DNA from 3 places in the Lysinibacillus sp. FSL P4-0201 genome. Region 3 is predicted to be linked to each of the others. Evidence: a T-box and tRNA genes for the amino acid it is inferred to sense, from the RefSeq annotation. Region 3 holds a T-box; the other regions hold tRNA genes.
The links. A T-box is a leader RNA that pairs with one kind of tRNA and senses whether it is charged. The one in region 3 lies ahead of MKY76_RS16340 (valine--tRNA ligase), so its partner is inferred to be a tRNA-Val.
Positions count from the first base shown of each region.

Region 1: it has a tRNA-Val gene. The T-box ahead of MKY76_RS16340 (valine--tRNA ligase) is inferred to sense a tRNA for this amino acid. The anticodon was not compared.
Region 2: it has a tRNA-Val gene. The T-box ahead of MKY76_RS16340 (valine--tRNA ligase) is inferred to sense a tRNA for this amino acid. The anticodon was not compared.

Region 1 is NZ_CP151995.1:3,936,369-3,940,738, forward strand. It holds gene MKY76_RS19845 (S-layer homology domain-containing protein) at 1-667, opposite strand, end outside; tRNA gene MKY76_RS19850 (tRNA-Leu) at 1,308-1,388, opposite strand; tRNA gene MKY76_RS19855 (tRNA-Cys) at 1,436-1,509, opposite strand; tRNA gene MKY76_RS19860 (tRNA-Gly) at 1,518-1,592, opposite strand; tRNA gene MKY76_RS19865 (tRNA-Gln) at 1,598-1,672, opposite strand; tRNA gene MKY76_RS19870 (tRNA-His) at 1,677-1,752, opposite strand; tRNA gene MKY76_RS19875 (tRNA-His) at 1,788-1,863, opposite strand; tRNA gene MKY76_RS19880 (tRNA-Trp) at 1,876-1,949, opposite strand; tRNA gene MKY76_RS19885 (tRNA-Tyr) at 1,963-2,046, opposite strand; tRNA gene MKY76_RS19890 (tRNA-Thr) at 2,056-2,131, opposite strand; tRNA gene MKY76_RS19895 (tRNA-Phe) at 2,144-2,216, opposite strand; tRNA gene MKY76_RS19900 (tRNA-Asp) at 2,232-2,307, opposite strand; tRNA gene MKY76_RS19905 (tRNA-Met) at 2,311-2,385, opposite strand; tRNA gene MKY76_RS19910 (tRNA-Val) at 2,412-2,487, opposite strand; tRNA gene MKY76_RS19915 (tRNA-Glu) at 2,503-2,577, opposite strand; tRNA gene MKY76_RS19920 (tRNA-Ser) at 2,602-2,693, opposite strand; tRNA gene MKY76_RS19925 (tRNA-Asn) at 2,699-2,775, opposite strand; rRNA gene rrf (5S ribosomal RNA) at 2,792-2,907, opposite strand; rRNA gene MKY76_RS19935 (23S ribosomal RNA) at 3,020-4,370, opposite strand, start outside.
Region 2 is NZ_CP151995.1:3,554,307-3,558,676, forward strand. It holds tRNA gene MKY76_RS17725 (tRNA-Glu) at 1-71, opposite strand, end outside; tRNA gene MKY76_RS17730 (tRNA-Ser) at 74-164, opposite strand; tRNA gene MKY76_RS17735 (tRNA-Asn) at 175-251, opposite strand; tRNA gene MKY76_RS17740 (tRNA-Ile) at 256-332, opposite strand; tRNA gene MKY76_RS17745 (tRNA-Gly) at 334-407, opposite strand; tRNA gene MKY76_RS17750 (tRNA-Phe) at 413-488, opposite strand; tRNA gene MKY76_RS17755 (tRNA-Asp) at 547-622, opposite strand; tRNA gene MKY76_RS17760 (tRNA-Met) at 626-700, opposite strand; tRNA gene MKY76_RS17765 (tRNA-Ser) at 754-846, opposite strand; tRNA gene MKY76_RS17770 (tRNA-Ile) at 862-938, opposite strand; tRNA gene MKY76_RS17775 (tRNA-Met) at 946-1,019, opposite strand; tRNA gene MKY76_RS17780 (tRNA-Ala) at 1,048-1,123, opposite strand; tRNA gene MKY76_RS17785 (tRNA-Pro) at 1,140-1,216, opposite strand; tRNA gene MKY76_RS17790 (tRNA-Arg) at 1,226-1,302, opposite strand; tRNA gene MKY76_RS17795 (tRNA-Leu) at 1,311-1,399, opposite strand; tRNA gene MKY76_RS17800 (tRNA-Gly) at 1,405-1,479, opposite strand; tRNA gene MKY76_RS17805 (tRNA-Leu) at 1,516-1,600, opposite strand; tRNA gene MKY76_RS17810 (tRNA-Lys) at 1,618-1,693, opposite strand; tRNA gene MKY76_RS17815 (tRNA-Thr) at 1,701-1,776, opposite strand; tRNA gene MKY76_RS17820 (tRNA-Val) at 1,780-1,855, opposite strand; rRNA gene rrf (5S ribosomal RNA) at 1,866-1,981, opposite strand; gene MKY76_RS17830 (cysteine desulfurase family protein) at 2,260-3,330, opposite strand; gene nadB (L-aspartate oxidase) at 3,431-4,370, shown strand, end outside.
Region 3 is NZ_CP151995.1:3,249,026-3,253,395, reverse strand. It holds gene hemL (glutamate-1-semialdehyde 2,1-aminomutase) at 1-68, shown strand, start outside; gene MKY76_RS16355 (SRPBCC family protein) at 585-1,031, shown strand; gene MKY76_RS16350 (valyl-tRNA synthetase) at 1,202-1,876, shown strand; gene MKY76_RS16345 (hypothetical protein) at 1,853-2,047, opposite strand; T-box leader at 2,150-2,407, shown strand; gene MKY76_RS16340 (valine--tRNA ligase) at 2,489-4,370, shown strand, end outside.

The sequences.
Region 1 (4,370 bases), 690 kb from region 3:
TCTCATTCAAATGAACAGGAACAGGTGTTATTTTGTTTTCACTACGGTAAATTAACGCTGCTAGTTGTCCACGAGTCACACTTTTATTAGGCGAAAATGTTGTTGGGGTTGTTCCGGATGTGATTTCATTTTCAATCAATACCCCAACATAATTATTAAACCAATCATCTTGACTCACATCTGTAAAGTTTATTTTTTGTTGAGAATTTTCTGATTTTAAATCATAGGCTAATGAGATAATTTTTGCCATCTGTGCACGAGTCACAGGATCATTCGGTCTGTATTCACCTTCAGATCCCACAATAATTCCTTTATCGGCTAATGCAGCAATATATTTATAGAAACTATGCTTTTCAGAGACATCTTTAAATCCTGGGTTCTTAATATTAGTTGTATCTAAATCTAATGCAAGTGCGATGATTTTTGCAGCATGGGCGCGAGTTAAAGGTTCGTTTGGACGGAAAGTACCATCTTCATAGCCACTTATAATATTACGTGCATGTAAACTATTTACTGCTTCATAAAAGTATGCATTTGACTGTACATCTTTGAATTTAGTTGCAGCTGCGTTAGCATTTGGTATCACTGTCACTAAACTACCTACCACAACAGATGCTGTAACTGTAGATGCTATTATCTTGTTAAAATTTTTATTCTTTTTTTTCATAATCTCACATTCTTTCCCTCATTATTGATGGTGACTTATTTACTAATAAATAGTAATTTACGATATATCTTTTTGCATATTTTTTTAAATTGGAATATCTCCCTTTCTTATTATAATTCCACAATGGTTTTTGGGTAGTTATTACCAAATATTTTAGATATATCCTTTTTTACTTTCCATTTTAGAGAAATTAGTCTACCTATCATACAAATGTGGTAAAAATATTTTATAATAAATAGTAAAATTAATATATATAAATTTTGAATTAATAGAACAAAAATTTTAGTTCAACTTCATGCATGACCCATACGTTGTGATTGATGTTTTCATGTTTCATCGATACAAAACATATCTTAATGCCACTTGTTTCTAAGTGAAGGAAGAAACTAAACTCTGTCTTGTCATTTTCTGCTTTTAAGAGGCAAGTACACATTAATTTATCAGTTAACGTTACCATAATGAAGGTAGATTATATTAAATAACTTTAGTTTGCTAATACAGCGCAAAATATAGCTGCTGTAAAGGCAAAAATATGACCCATTCAGTCCCCCGCTCCTTTATCTATGTTTATATACTTTCTATAATTTTTTACAACAAAAAAAGAACCCCTGATATATCAAGGATTCTTCGTTGTAATTGATACCGGTGGTCGGGGTCGAACCGACACTCCAAAGGAACACGATTTTGAGTCGTGCGCGTCTGCCAATTCCGCCACACCGGCATAATGGAGATAAAAAAAATCGGATAAACCGATTAACAGTTAAAATATGGAGGCGGCAACCGGATTTGAACCGGTGATAAGGGTGTTGCAGACCCGTGCCTTACCACTTGGCTATGCCGCCGTCATACATGGAGCGGAAGACGAGGTTCGAACTCGCGACCCCCACCTTGGCAAGGTGGTGTTCTACCACTGAACTACTTCCGCAAAAATGGCTGGGGTACTAGGATTCGAACCTAGGCATGACGGAATCAAAATCCGTTGCCTTACCGCTTGGCTATACCCCAACAATGGGGCGACTGATGGGAATCGAACCCACGAATGCCGGAACCACAATCCGGTGCGTTAACCACTTCGCCACAATCGCCATTGTATTATGATGTTTATTAATTTTATATGAGATGGGGCGACTGATGGGAATCGAACCCACGAATGCCGGAACCACAATCCGGTGCGTTAACCACTTCGCCACAATCGCCATAAAATTAATTGGCAGGGGCAGTAGGAATCGAACCCACACCAAAGGTTTTGGAGACCTCTATTCTACCGTTGAACTATGCCCCTAAAATAATAAAACTGGTGGAGGGGGACGGATTCGAACCGCCGAACCCTAAGGAGCGGATTTACAGTCCGCCGCGTTTAGCCACTTCGCTACCCCTCCGGGAATATCTGGTGCCGGCTATAGGAATCGAACCCACGACCTACTGATTACAAGTCAGTTGCTCTACCTGCTGAGCTAAACCGGCAAAAAAATAAGATGGGTCAGGACGGAATCGAACCGCCGACACTTAGAGCTTCAATCTAATGCTCTACCAACTGAGCTACTGACCCATATTTTAAAATAAATGGCGGTCCCGACCGGGATCGAACCGGCGATCTCCTGCGTGACAGGCAGGCATGTTAACCGCTACACCACGGGACCATTTGGTTGCGGGGGCTGGATTTGAACCAACGACCTTCGGGTTATGAGCCCGACGAGCTACCACTGCTCCACCCCGCGATAATACTATAATATTGTTAAAATAATGGTGGAGGATGACGGGCTCGAACCGCCGACCCTCTGCTTGTAAGGCAGATGCTCTCCCAGCTGAGCTAATCCTCCATCTGGGTATTGAATTGGTGACCCCTACGGGATTCGAACCCGTGTTACCGCCGTGAAAGGGCGGTGTCTTAACCACTTGACCAAGGGGCCATCGTTTGGAACACATCAAAGTGCTGGCGGAGAGTAAGGGATTTGAACCCTTGAGACAGTGTTAACCGCCTACACGATTTCCAATCGTGCTCCTTCGGCCACTCGGACAACTCTCCAAGAATGGCTCCGAAGGCAGGACTCGAACCTGCGACAACCTGATTAACAGTCAGGTGCTACTACCAACTGAGCTACTTCGGAATAATTTTAGTATATAGCCTAGCGACGTCCTACTCTCACAGGGGGAAGCCCCCAACTACCATCGGCGCTAAAGAGCTTAACTTCCGTGTTCGGTATGGGAACGGGTGTGACCTCTTTGCCATCATCACTAGACTATTTGAAAGACAATACTTATTATAACATATCTTATAAAAATTACAAGTATATTCTAATATTTTATTCTTTCAAAACTGGATAAACGGTGCATTGAATGTTTCAAACTTTTTTGGTTAAGTCCTCGATCGATTAGTATTCGTCAGCTCCATGTGTCACCACACTTCCACCTCGAACCTATCTACCTCATCGTCTTTGAGGGATCTTACTTACTTGCGTAATGGGAAATCTCATCTTGAGGGGGGCTTCATGCTTAGATGCTTTCAGCACTTATCCCGTCCACACATAGCTACCCAGCGATGCCTTTGGCAAGACAACTGGTACACCAGCGGTGTGTCCATCCCGGTCCTCTCGTACTAAGGACAGCTCCTCTCAAATTTCCTACGCCCACGACGGATAGGGACCGAACTGTCTCACGACGTTCTGAACCCAGCTCGCGTACCGCTTTAATGGGCGAACAGCCCAACCCTTGGGACCGACTACAGCCCCAGGATGCGATGAGCCGACATCGAGGTGCCAAACCTCCCCGTCGATGTGGACTCTTGGGGGAGATAAGCCTGTTATCCCCGGGGTAGCTTTTATCCGTTGAGCGATGGCCCTTCCATGCGGAACCACCGGATCACTAAGCCCGTCTTTCGACCCTGCTCGACTTGTAGGTCTCGCAGTCAAGCTCCCTTGTGCCTTTACACTCTACGAATGATTTCCAACCATTCTGAGGGAACCTTTGGGCGCCTCCGTTACCTTTTAGGAGGCGACCGCCCCAGTCAAACTGTCCGCCTGACACTGTCTCCTGCCCCGCTAAGGGGCATGGGTTAGAATTTCAATACAACCAGGGTAGTATCCCACCGACGCCTCCTTCGAAGCTGGCGCTCCGAGATCTCTGGCTCCTACCTATCCTGTACAAGTTGTACCAAAATTCAATATCAGGCTACAGTAAAGCTCCACGGGGTCTTTCCGTCCTGTCGCGGGTAACCTGCATCTTCACAGGTACTATAATTTCACCGAGTCTCTCGTTGAGACAGTGCCCAGATCGTTACGCCTTTCGTGCGGGTCGGAACTTACCCGACAAGGAATTTCGCTACCTTAGGACCGTTATAGTTACGGCCGCCGTTTACTGGGGCTTCAATTCGCAGCTTCGCTTGCGCTAACCACTCCTCTTAACCTTCCAGCACCGGGCAGGCGTCAGCCCCTATACGTCACCTTACGGTTTTGCAGAGACCTGTGTTTTTGCTAAACAGTCGCCTGGGCCTATTCACTGCGGCTCTCATGCGCTTGCACGCTCAAGAGCACCCCTTCTCCCGAAGTTACGGGGTCATTTTGCCGAGTTCCTTAACGAGAGTTCTCTCGCACACCTTAGGATTCTCTCCTCGACTACCTGTGTCGGTTTGCGGTACGGGCACCTCTCACCTCGATAGAGGCTTTTCTTGGCAGTGTGAAATCAGGAACTTCGTCCATACGGACTC
Region 2 (4,370 bases), 310 kb from region 3:
GACCCGTACGGGATTCGAACCCGTGTTACCGCCGTGAAAGGGCGGTGTCTTAACCACTTGACCAACGGGCCCATGGCGGAGAAGGAGGGATTTGAACCCTCGCGCCGGTTACCCGACCTACACCCTTAGCAGGGGCGCCTCTTCAGCCTCTTGAGTACTTCCCCAAAATAAAAATGGCTCCGAAGGCAGGACTCGAACCTGCGACAACCTGATTAACAGTCAGGTGCTACTACCAACTGAGCTACTTCGGAATAATGGTGGGCCTAAATGGACTCGAACCATCGACCTCACGCTTATCAGGCGTGCGCTCTAACCAGCTGAGCTATAGGCCCTTGGAGCGGGTGATGGGAATCGAACCCACGACATCAGCTTGGAAGGCTGAGGTTTTACCATTAAACTACACCCGCATAAATGGTGGGTCAGGACGGAATCGAACCGCCGACACTTAGAGCTTCAATCTAATGCTCTACCAACTGAGCTACTGACCCATTTCGTCCATGCTAAGCTTGCTCACTTTTTTGCTTCTCATGACTTTTATTTTAAAAATGGCGGTCCCGACCGGGATCGAACCGGCGATCTCCTGCGTGACAGGCAGGCATGTTAACCGCTACACCACGGGACCTTTTGGTTGCGGGGGCCGGATTTGAACCAACGACCTTCGGGTTATGAGCCCGACGAGCTACCACTGCTCCACCCCGCGATAATTTTATGTTGTTTCGAGTTTTTAAAGCACCATTTATAAAAATTTAAAACTGGAGGAGGTAGAGGGATTCGAACCCCCGCGCGGTGTTACCCGCCTGTCGGTTTTCAAGACCGATCCCTTCAGCCAGACTTGGGTATACCTCCGTTACAATATATAAATGGTGGACCTTGCAGGACTCGAACCTGCGACCGGACGGTTATGAGCCGTCTGCTCTAACCAACTGAGCTAAAGGTCCTTTAAGATGGCGGCAGAGGGGATCGAACCCCCGACCTTACGGGTATGAACCGTACGCTCTAGCCAGCTGAGCTACGCCGCCAGGATCTTTATACTGGTTAATTTACTTATGGTGGAGCCTAGCGGGATCGAACCGCTGACCTCCTGCGTGCAAGGCAGGCGCTCTCCCAGCTGAGCTAAGGCCCCATAATCTTTTTGGAAATGGTCGGGAAGACAGGATTCGAACCTGCGACCCCTTGGTCCCAAACCAAGTGCTCTACCAAGCTGAGCTACTTCCCGTTGTTCTTTTGGCGCGCCCGACAGGAGTCGAACCCATAACCTTCTGATCCGTAGTCAGACGCTCTATCCAATTGAGCTACGGGCGCATTTAAAATGGTGCCGAGGACCGGAATCGAACCGGTACGGTAGTCACCTACCGCAGGATTTTAAGTCCTGTGCGTCTGCCAGTTCCGCCACCCCGGCACATTTGGAGCGGAAGACGAGGTTCGAACTCGCGACCCCCACCTTGGCAAGGTGGTGTTCTACCACTGAACTACTTCCGCATGTGCATAAGCTTTTTTATCTGGCAATGAAAATAATGGTGCGGGTGAAGGGAGTCGAACCCCCACGCCTTGCGGCGCTAGATCCTAAGTCTAGTGCGTCTGCCAATTCCGCCACACCCGCTTATTATTATTTATAAATGGTGAGCCATGAAGGACTCGAACCTTCGACCCTCTGATTAAAAGTCAGATGCTCTACCAACTGAGCTAATGGCTCGAAAAAATGGTGCCGGCTATAGGAATCGAACCCACGACCTACTGATTACAAGTCAGTTGCTCTACCTGCTGAGCTAAACCGGCATATGGTGGAGGATGACGGGCTCGAACCGCCGACCCTCTGCTTGTAAGGCAGATGCTCTCCCAGCTGAGCTAATCCTCCTGGGTATTATGCCTAGCGACGTCCTACTCTCACAGGGGGAAGCCCCCAACTACCATCGGCGCTAAAGAGCTTAACTTCCGTGTTCGGTATGGGAACGGGTGTGACCTCTTTGCCATCATCACTAGACTTTGTTATGTATCTTGTTTTGAAGTTGTTTACCTGTCCTTCAAGACAAGAATTATTGTATAACGTTTTCTAACATTGTGCAATACTTTTTTATAAAAAAAAGAAATTATTACTTTTTAAAGATATTTTTGTTAAGTAAGAGAAAATATTGCCCTGCAAAATATTATAGCAATTGTTGGTTCAAAAGAAAACAATTATTTTATTTGGCCGATATTATTAACTTATAATCTATTTCACTACAAGTGAAGAATATAGATAATCCTTCACTCGTCTTTTCGTTAAATATTTGAAAGCTCTATTTTTAATTTTACAATATCCTCAAGTGTAGTGGAAGGACCAAAAGATATTCTAAAAAATTGGCGTGCCGCTTCCAAAGAGAACCCCATTGATAGAATAGCCTTTGTTCCCGATTCACTATGAATATCACATGCACTTCCTGTAGAGATACAGATTCCCGCCTCATTTAACTTTAAAAGAACATATTGCCCCTCTACTTTTTCCATCATTACCCCACAAATATTAGGTAGTTGCTGTTTACACTCAACGAGCTGACATTTTTCAGGTAAATTATTTTCAAAATAATTTCTTAGCGTTTCATAATGTTGCAATTCATATTGATAGTTTTCAATTGCCGCGGCAAAGGCCACGATTGCAGGAGTATCTAATGTCCCCCCTCTAAGACCCCTCTCATGTGTCAAACCTGGTGTTAATGCAGGTACTCTGATTGCAGGGTTCAGATATATAGCACCACAGCCCTTTGGTCCGCCTATTTTATGAGCCGAGATGGTAATCGCATCTACCCCTTTTGGTATAGCTAGTTTGCCAAATGATTGTACACAATCAACATGACAGAATATATTTGATTTTCTTGCCATCTTTACGATTTTCTCTACAGGCTGGATTGAACCAATTTCAGAATTGACATGTTGAATGGTAATCAAAGCAGTCTCTTCCCGGATTGCTTGTTGCAATTGCCCCAGATCAACACAACCATCCTTCTGCAAAGGTAATTTTGTTACAGTAAAGCCCTTTTTCTCAAGTGTATTCAAAGCCGCATGCACTGACGTATGCTCAGCTTGAGATGAAATAATGTGTTTTCCTTTTTTTGAGGCTAGCGCTAACGACAAGATGGCTATGAGATTTCCTTCTGTTCCACTACCCGTAAAAATTACGCCATCACTAGTTACACCTAGGGCTTGGGCTACAACCTCCCTTGATTGCTGGACAAAATAAAAAGCTTGTCCGCCTAAATCATGCAAACTCGCACTATTTCCATAATACCGTTGTGCCACCTCTACATATGCCTCAAGAGATTCCCTCATCATAGGTGATGTTGCAGCATAATCCATATAAATCATCGTCTTCTTCCTCTCTTGTTCATCAGGTCTTGTTTTCTTTTATATTTTATGTAAAGATAAGTGTCAAGACAACTGTAAAGAAGGTATAACGATGGATGTAAAGACAGACGTCCTTATAATTGGTAGTGGTATTGCTGCACTTCAGGCTGCTTTAGTGCTTGAAAAACATTTTCAAATACAAATTGTTACAAAATCATCTATATATATGAGTAGTTCTTATCGTGCACAAGGTGGGATTGCTGCTGTTACCAGTGAGGAGGATCATATTCAACATCATATTGCTGATACATTGAAAGCTGGAGAGTATCATCATGAGAAAAGGCATGTTAAAACACTTATAAAAAATGGCACTGAGATTATGCAAAACTATCTAAAGGATGGCCTCCCTGTTGATCGGCAGGTCGATGGAAAACCTGCTCTAGGACTTGAAGGAGCACATAGTCATCATCGTATTCTACATGCAGGTGGTGATCGTACTGGTCAGATTTTCATAGATTACTTGCTTCATAAACTTTCGCCCAAAACAAAGATCAATTGCTATGAAATGGCTTATGAGCTTTTACGGAATACAGATGGTGACTGTGTAGGAGTACTAACTAAAGGAGAAAAAGGTACAAAACGTTATTTGGCTCATCATGTTATTTTAGCGACAGGTGGCGCAGGTGCCCTTTATTCAAGTACATCTAATTTTCCAACTAATACAGGGGATGGGATCGCATTAGCATTTCGAGCAGGCGCTGCCATTAGTGATATGGAATTTATGCAATTTCACCCGAGTCTTCTGTGGTGTAAAAATGAAGCAAAGGGATTAGTTTCTGAAGCTGTCAGAGGGGCTGGTGGTATTTTTGTTAATGCCCAGCATCAGCCCATTATGACAGGTTTACATGCTCAACTTGACCTAGCACCAAGACATATTACTGCACTTGCCCTATTTACAAAACGTGCAGCGGGTGAAGAAACGTTTATTGATATCACTAACATTCAAGACTTTGAAGCAAAGTTTCCAACAATTGCTCAGCTGTGCCATGTTC
Region 3 (4,370 bases):
ACACCGAAGAGCACATTGCGACAACAGTGGCAGCATTCCATAAAGTATTTGCGCAATTAGCGAAATAAAATTTGATAGAGCATGCTAGAATTATTTCTAGCATGCTCTTCTGCTGTTGAAAGGTGAAAATGGTTTCCGTTGTAGGCTACTTGCTTTCCTGTGGCTCACCTCTTTAGCTATCCCACGGGATTCAAGCACCTTCCACTTCACCCCATAAAAATGATTCTTAATAGCAAGGTTTTCAAATAAAGTAAAAGTGTTCACTACTCATTTTATGTAGAGGTGTTGTCACTCACGAACGTCCCCCTGGAAAGGATGCTAGCGTAACGGAATAAACCCTCGCTTTGTAAAATTGCTTTATATCCCATTGACATTACCTTTTTTAATGGATTAAGCAGAAGGCATTATAGTGCTTGAGGAATACATGAGTAAAAAGGAACAATAGCATATATTTACTAGTAAGTACGCTCAACTATACTGGATGAAGGACCTGCTTTTGTCAAAATTACATCTTTCAGCATAGCCAAATTGTGGGCGATATCGTTTATAATATAGCTATTCATAAAAGAAAGTAGTGAATTGATATGGCAACAGGCACACACACGGTCGAAGTACCCGTAGGGATTGAACATGTATGGGATTTCGTTAGTGATATGGAAAAATGGGCAAAGCTTGTCCCTGGTTATAATGCACATGAAATGATTGATGAGAAACACTCCACTTGGACTTTTAAAGGCAATGTTGGCGTTTTGAAAAAAACAGTTGAAGTAGAAATTACAATCTTAGAATGGATAGCACCATCAAAAGTTACATTTGAATTAAAGGGGCTTTCTGATAACTTCACAGGAAATGGCTATTTCCTCGCAGAAAGTATCGACGCTGAAAATACTAAAATGACAGGATTCTTAGAAGTCATTGCAGGCGGGTTAGCTGGCCCTGTTCTCAATCCGATTTTTAAACCGATCGTACCAAAGGCAACACAAATGCTAACAGATCGTGTAGCTAATAAAATTAAATTAGTAAATGTTTAATGATACGAACATCCATGGGAATGGCATGCTAGACTATTACTTCTAGCATGCCATTTTTTTAGTAGTATCTATTTTTAACTCTGTTCAAATGGCAACATCCTAGCATACTATCCTTCAAATCGTCATATGATGCAAAGGGAGGGATTATTATCGAACACAAAACTTGGAATATGCGCGAAACATTTTGTTTTCCTGGATATGGCTGCCCAACTGAAATAGCAGCTGTTCAAATTAAGCCACAGTGGCAGGCAATGCAGTTAGAGGATTCTTTGCGACTTATGGGCATCTATCATATCACCGCACACGTTCGCTTTGATTTTCAAGATATGCAAGCATTTGCGGAGAATGAAGATTTAATTACAATTGATGCCCTTGATATTCAAGGAGATACTGGTTATTTTGAGTATGCCGTTCCTTTACATGTGGATTTACCAAAAGAATCAGATGTCAAAGATTTAATGGTCAAGGATATTCGCCCTAGTCTAACAAATCAGATGTGTCAGCTTGAGTGGACAGTCACAAGCGCTTTCAATGAATATGAACCTGTTGTTGAAAAAGATGTGTTAGACAATCCGCACCTATCAACACATGCTTTCGAACAAGAGGAGACATTGGCTGCAATTGAAGAAAGTGTTCAAGTGAAACAACCTGCCGCAGTAGCAGCAGCTTCACGCCAAGAGAATTCTACAACAGTTGACCAAAAAGCTGTATTAAGAGAATCCTCAAGCCATATTGTTGTACGCGAATCCAGTACTTGGCATGAAGTGCCTTCTATGATTTGGGATCTAACAGAAGAATATACACCGCTTAAAGTTCGTGTTTCAAATGATGTCTTTCAAAAGTAAATAGCAGAGAAGTAGCAGGAGTAATAAGAAGACTAAATCACCTGATGTTGGCACAATAATGACACGGATAAACTGAAAAGCACAAATCGGCACGATGATGGTTCTGCAATAAAAACGAACTTGTCGTAGCCAAGGTGGTAAAAGCCAAGGGTTATACTTGCGTCGTCGCATTTGAATTGTCACTTCCTTTTCTATTTACTTTCCTCTTACTAAAAGATGACTAAATCACTTGAAAAATGACACGATCCTGCGGTACAATAAGGAAAATCAAATACAGATGCTATGATAGGGAAGAGTAAATTTTGACTACATTTTCAGAGAGGAAACGGTAGCTGAGAAGTTTCTATTTGTACGAAATTGAAGGTAGCCCTTGAGCAGCTTTAGTGAACTAATAGTAGTTAAAGCCGGTTAAACACCGTTACCGAATTGAGAGCCAGTAGAATAGGCTGAGAAAATATGTTTTTTAACATTTATCTTAACCCTGCTGGAATTAAAGGTGGTACCGCGAACTAAAACTCCTTCGTCCTTTTAGACGAGAGGAGTTTTTTTATTGGGTAAAAAAATAAATAGTATTTCTTTACCAACAGTTTTCAAACAATAGGAGGAGTCAATATGACAGAAAACATTTCAATGCCAACTAAATATGACCCACAGTCCATTGAAGCTGGTCGCTATGAATGGTGGTTACAAGGGAAGTTTTTCGAGGCACAGCCTGAAAGTGGGAAAAAGCCCTATTCAATCGTTATTCCACCACCGAACGTAACAGGTAAATTACACCTTGGTCATGCTTGGGATACAACATTACAAGATATTCTCATTCGTATGAAACGCATGCAAGGCTATGATGCCCTATGGTTGCCAGGTATGGACCATGCTGGTATAGCAACACAGGCAAAAGTAGAAGCCAAGCTGCGTGAGGATAATATTACACGTTATGATTTAGGACGTGAAAAATTCCTCGAAAAAACATGGGAATGGAAAGAAGAGTATGCGGGACATATTCGTGATCAATGGGCAAAGCTTGGTCTTGGATTAGATTATACACGTGAACGTTTCACATTAGACAAAGGTCTTTCAGATGCGGTAAAAACAGTTTTTGTTCAGTTATATGAAAAAGGTTTAATTTATCGTGGTGAACGTATTATCAACTGGGACCCAGCAGCAAAAACAGCATTATCTGATATCGAGGTAATTTATCAGGATGTGCAAGGTGCCTTCTATCATATGAAATATCCATTAGCTGATGGCTCTGGCTATGTAGAAGTTGCTACAACACGTCCCGAAACAATGCTTGGTGACTCTGGGGTAGCTGTTCACCCGAACGATGAGCGTTATCAGCACTTAATTGGTAAAAACGTTATTTTACCGATTGTAGGTCGCGAAATTCCAATTGTTGCTGATGAGTACGTTGATATGGAATTTGGTACTGGGGTTGTAAAAATGACACCAGCCCATGATCCGAACGACTTTGAAGTTGGTAATCGTCATAATCTAGAGCGCATTCTAGTAATGAATGAAGACGGCACAATGAATGATCTTGCTGGCAAATATAAAGGAATGGATCGCTTCGAATGCCGCAAGCAAATTGTTGCTGATTTACAAGAAGCAGGTGTGTTAATTCGCATTGAAGAGCATATGCATTCAGTAGGACACTCTGAACGTTCTGGTGCTGTTGTTGAGCCATATCTTTCAGCACAATGGTTCGTTAAAATGCAACCACTTGCTGATGCTTCCCTAGAGCTGCAAAAGGACGAAGAAGGGAAAGTAAACTTTGTTCCTGCTCGTTTTGAAAACACATATTCCCGCTGGATGGAGAATATACGCGATTGGTGTATTTCTCGTCAATTATGGTGGGGCCATCAAATCCCAGCCTGGTACCATAATGAAACAGGCGAAATATACGTAGGTAAAGAAGCCCCAGCAGATGCAGAAAACTGGACGCAAGATGAAGATGTACTAGATACATGGTTCTCTTCAGCACTATGGCCGTTTTCTACTATGGGTTGGCCAGATGAAGCAAATGAAGAATATAAACGTTACTATCCAACAAATACTTTAGTAACAGGCTATGATATTATTTTCTTCTGGGTTTCTCGAATGATTTTCCAAGGCCTTGAGTTTACAGATCAACGTCCATTTAAAGATGTGCTAATTCATGGTTTAGTACGTGATGGTGAAGGGCGTAAAATGAGTAAATCACTTGGCAATGGTGTTGATCCAATGGATGTCATTGAACAATACGGTGCAGATTCATTACGCTACTTCTTAGCTACTGGTTCATCACCTGGTCAAGATTTACGCTATACAACTGAAAAAGTTGAAGCAGTATGGAACTTTGCCAATAAGATTTGGAATGCATCACGTTTTGCGCTTATGAATATGGATGGTATGACATATGATGAGATCGATTTAACTGGTGAAAAATCTGTAGCTGACAAATGGATTTTAACGCGCTTAAATGAAACGATTGAACGTGTAACCTCTCTTGCAGAGC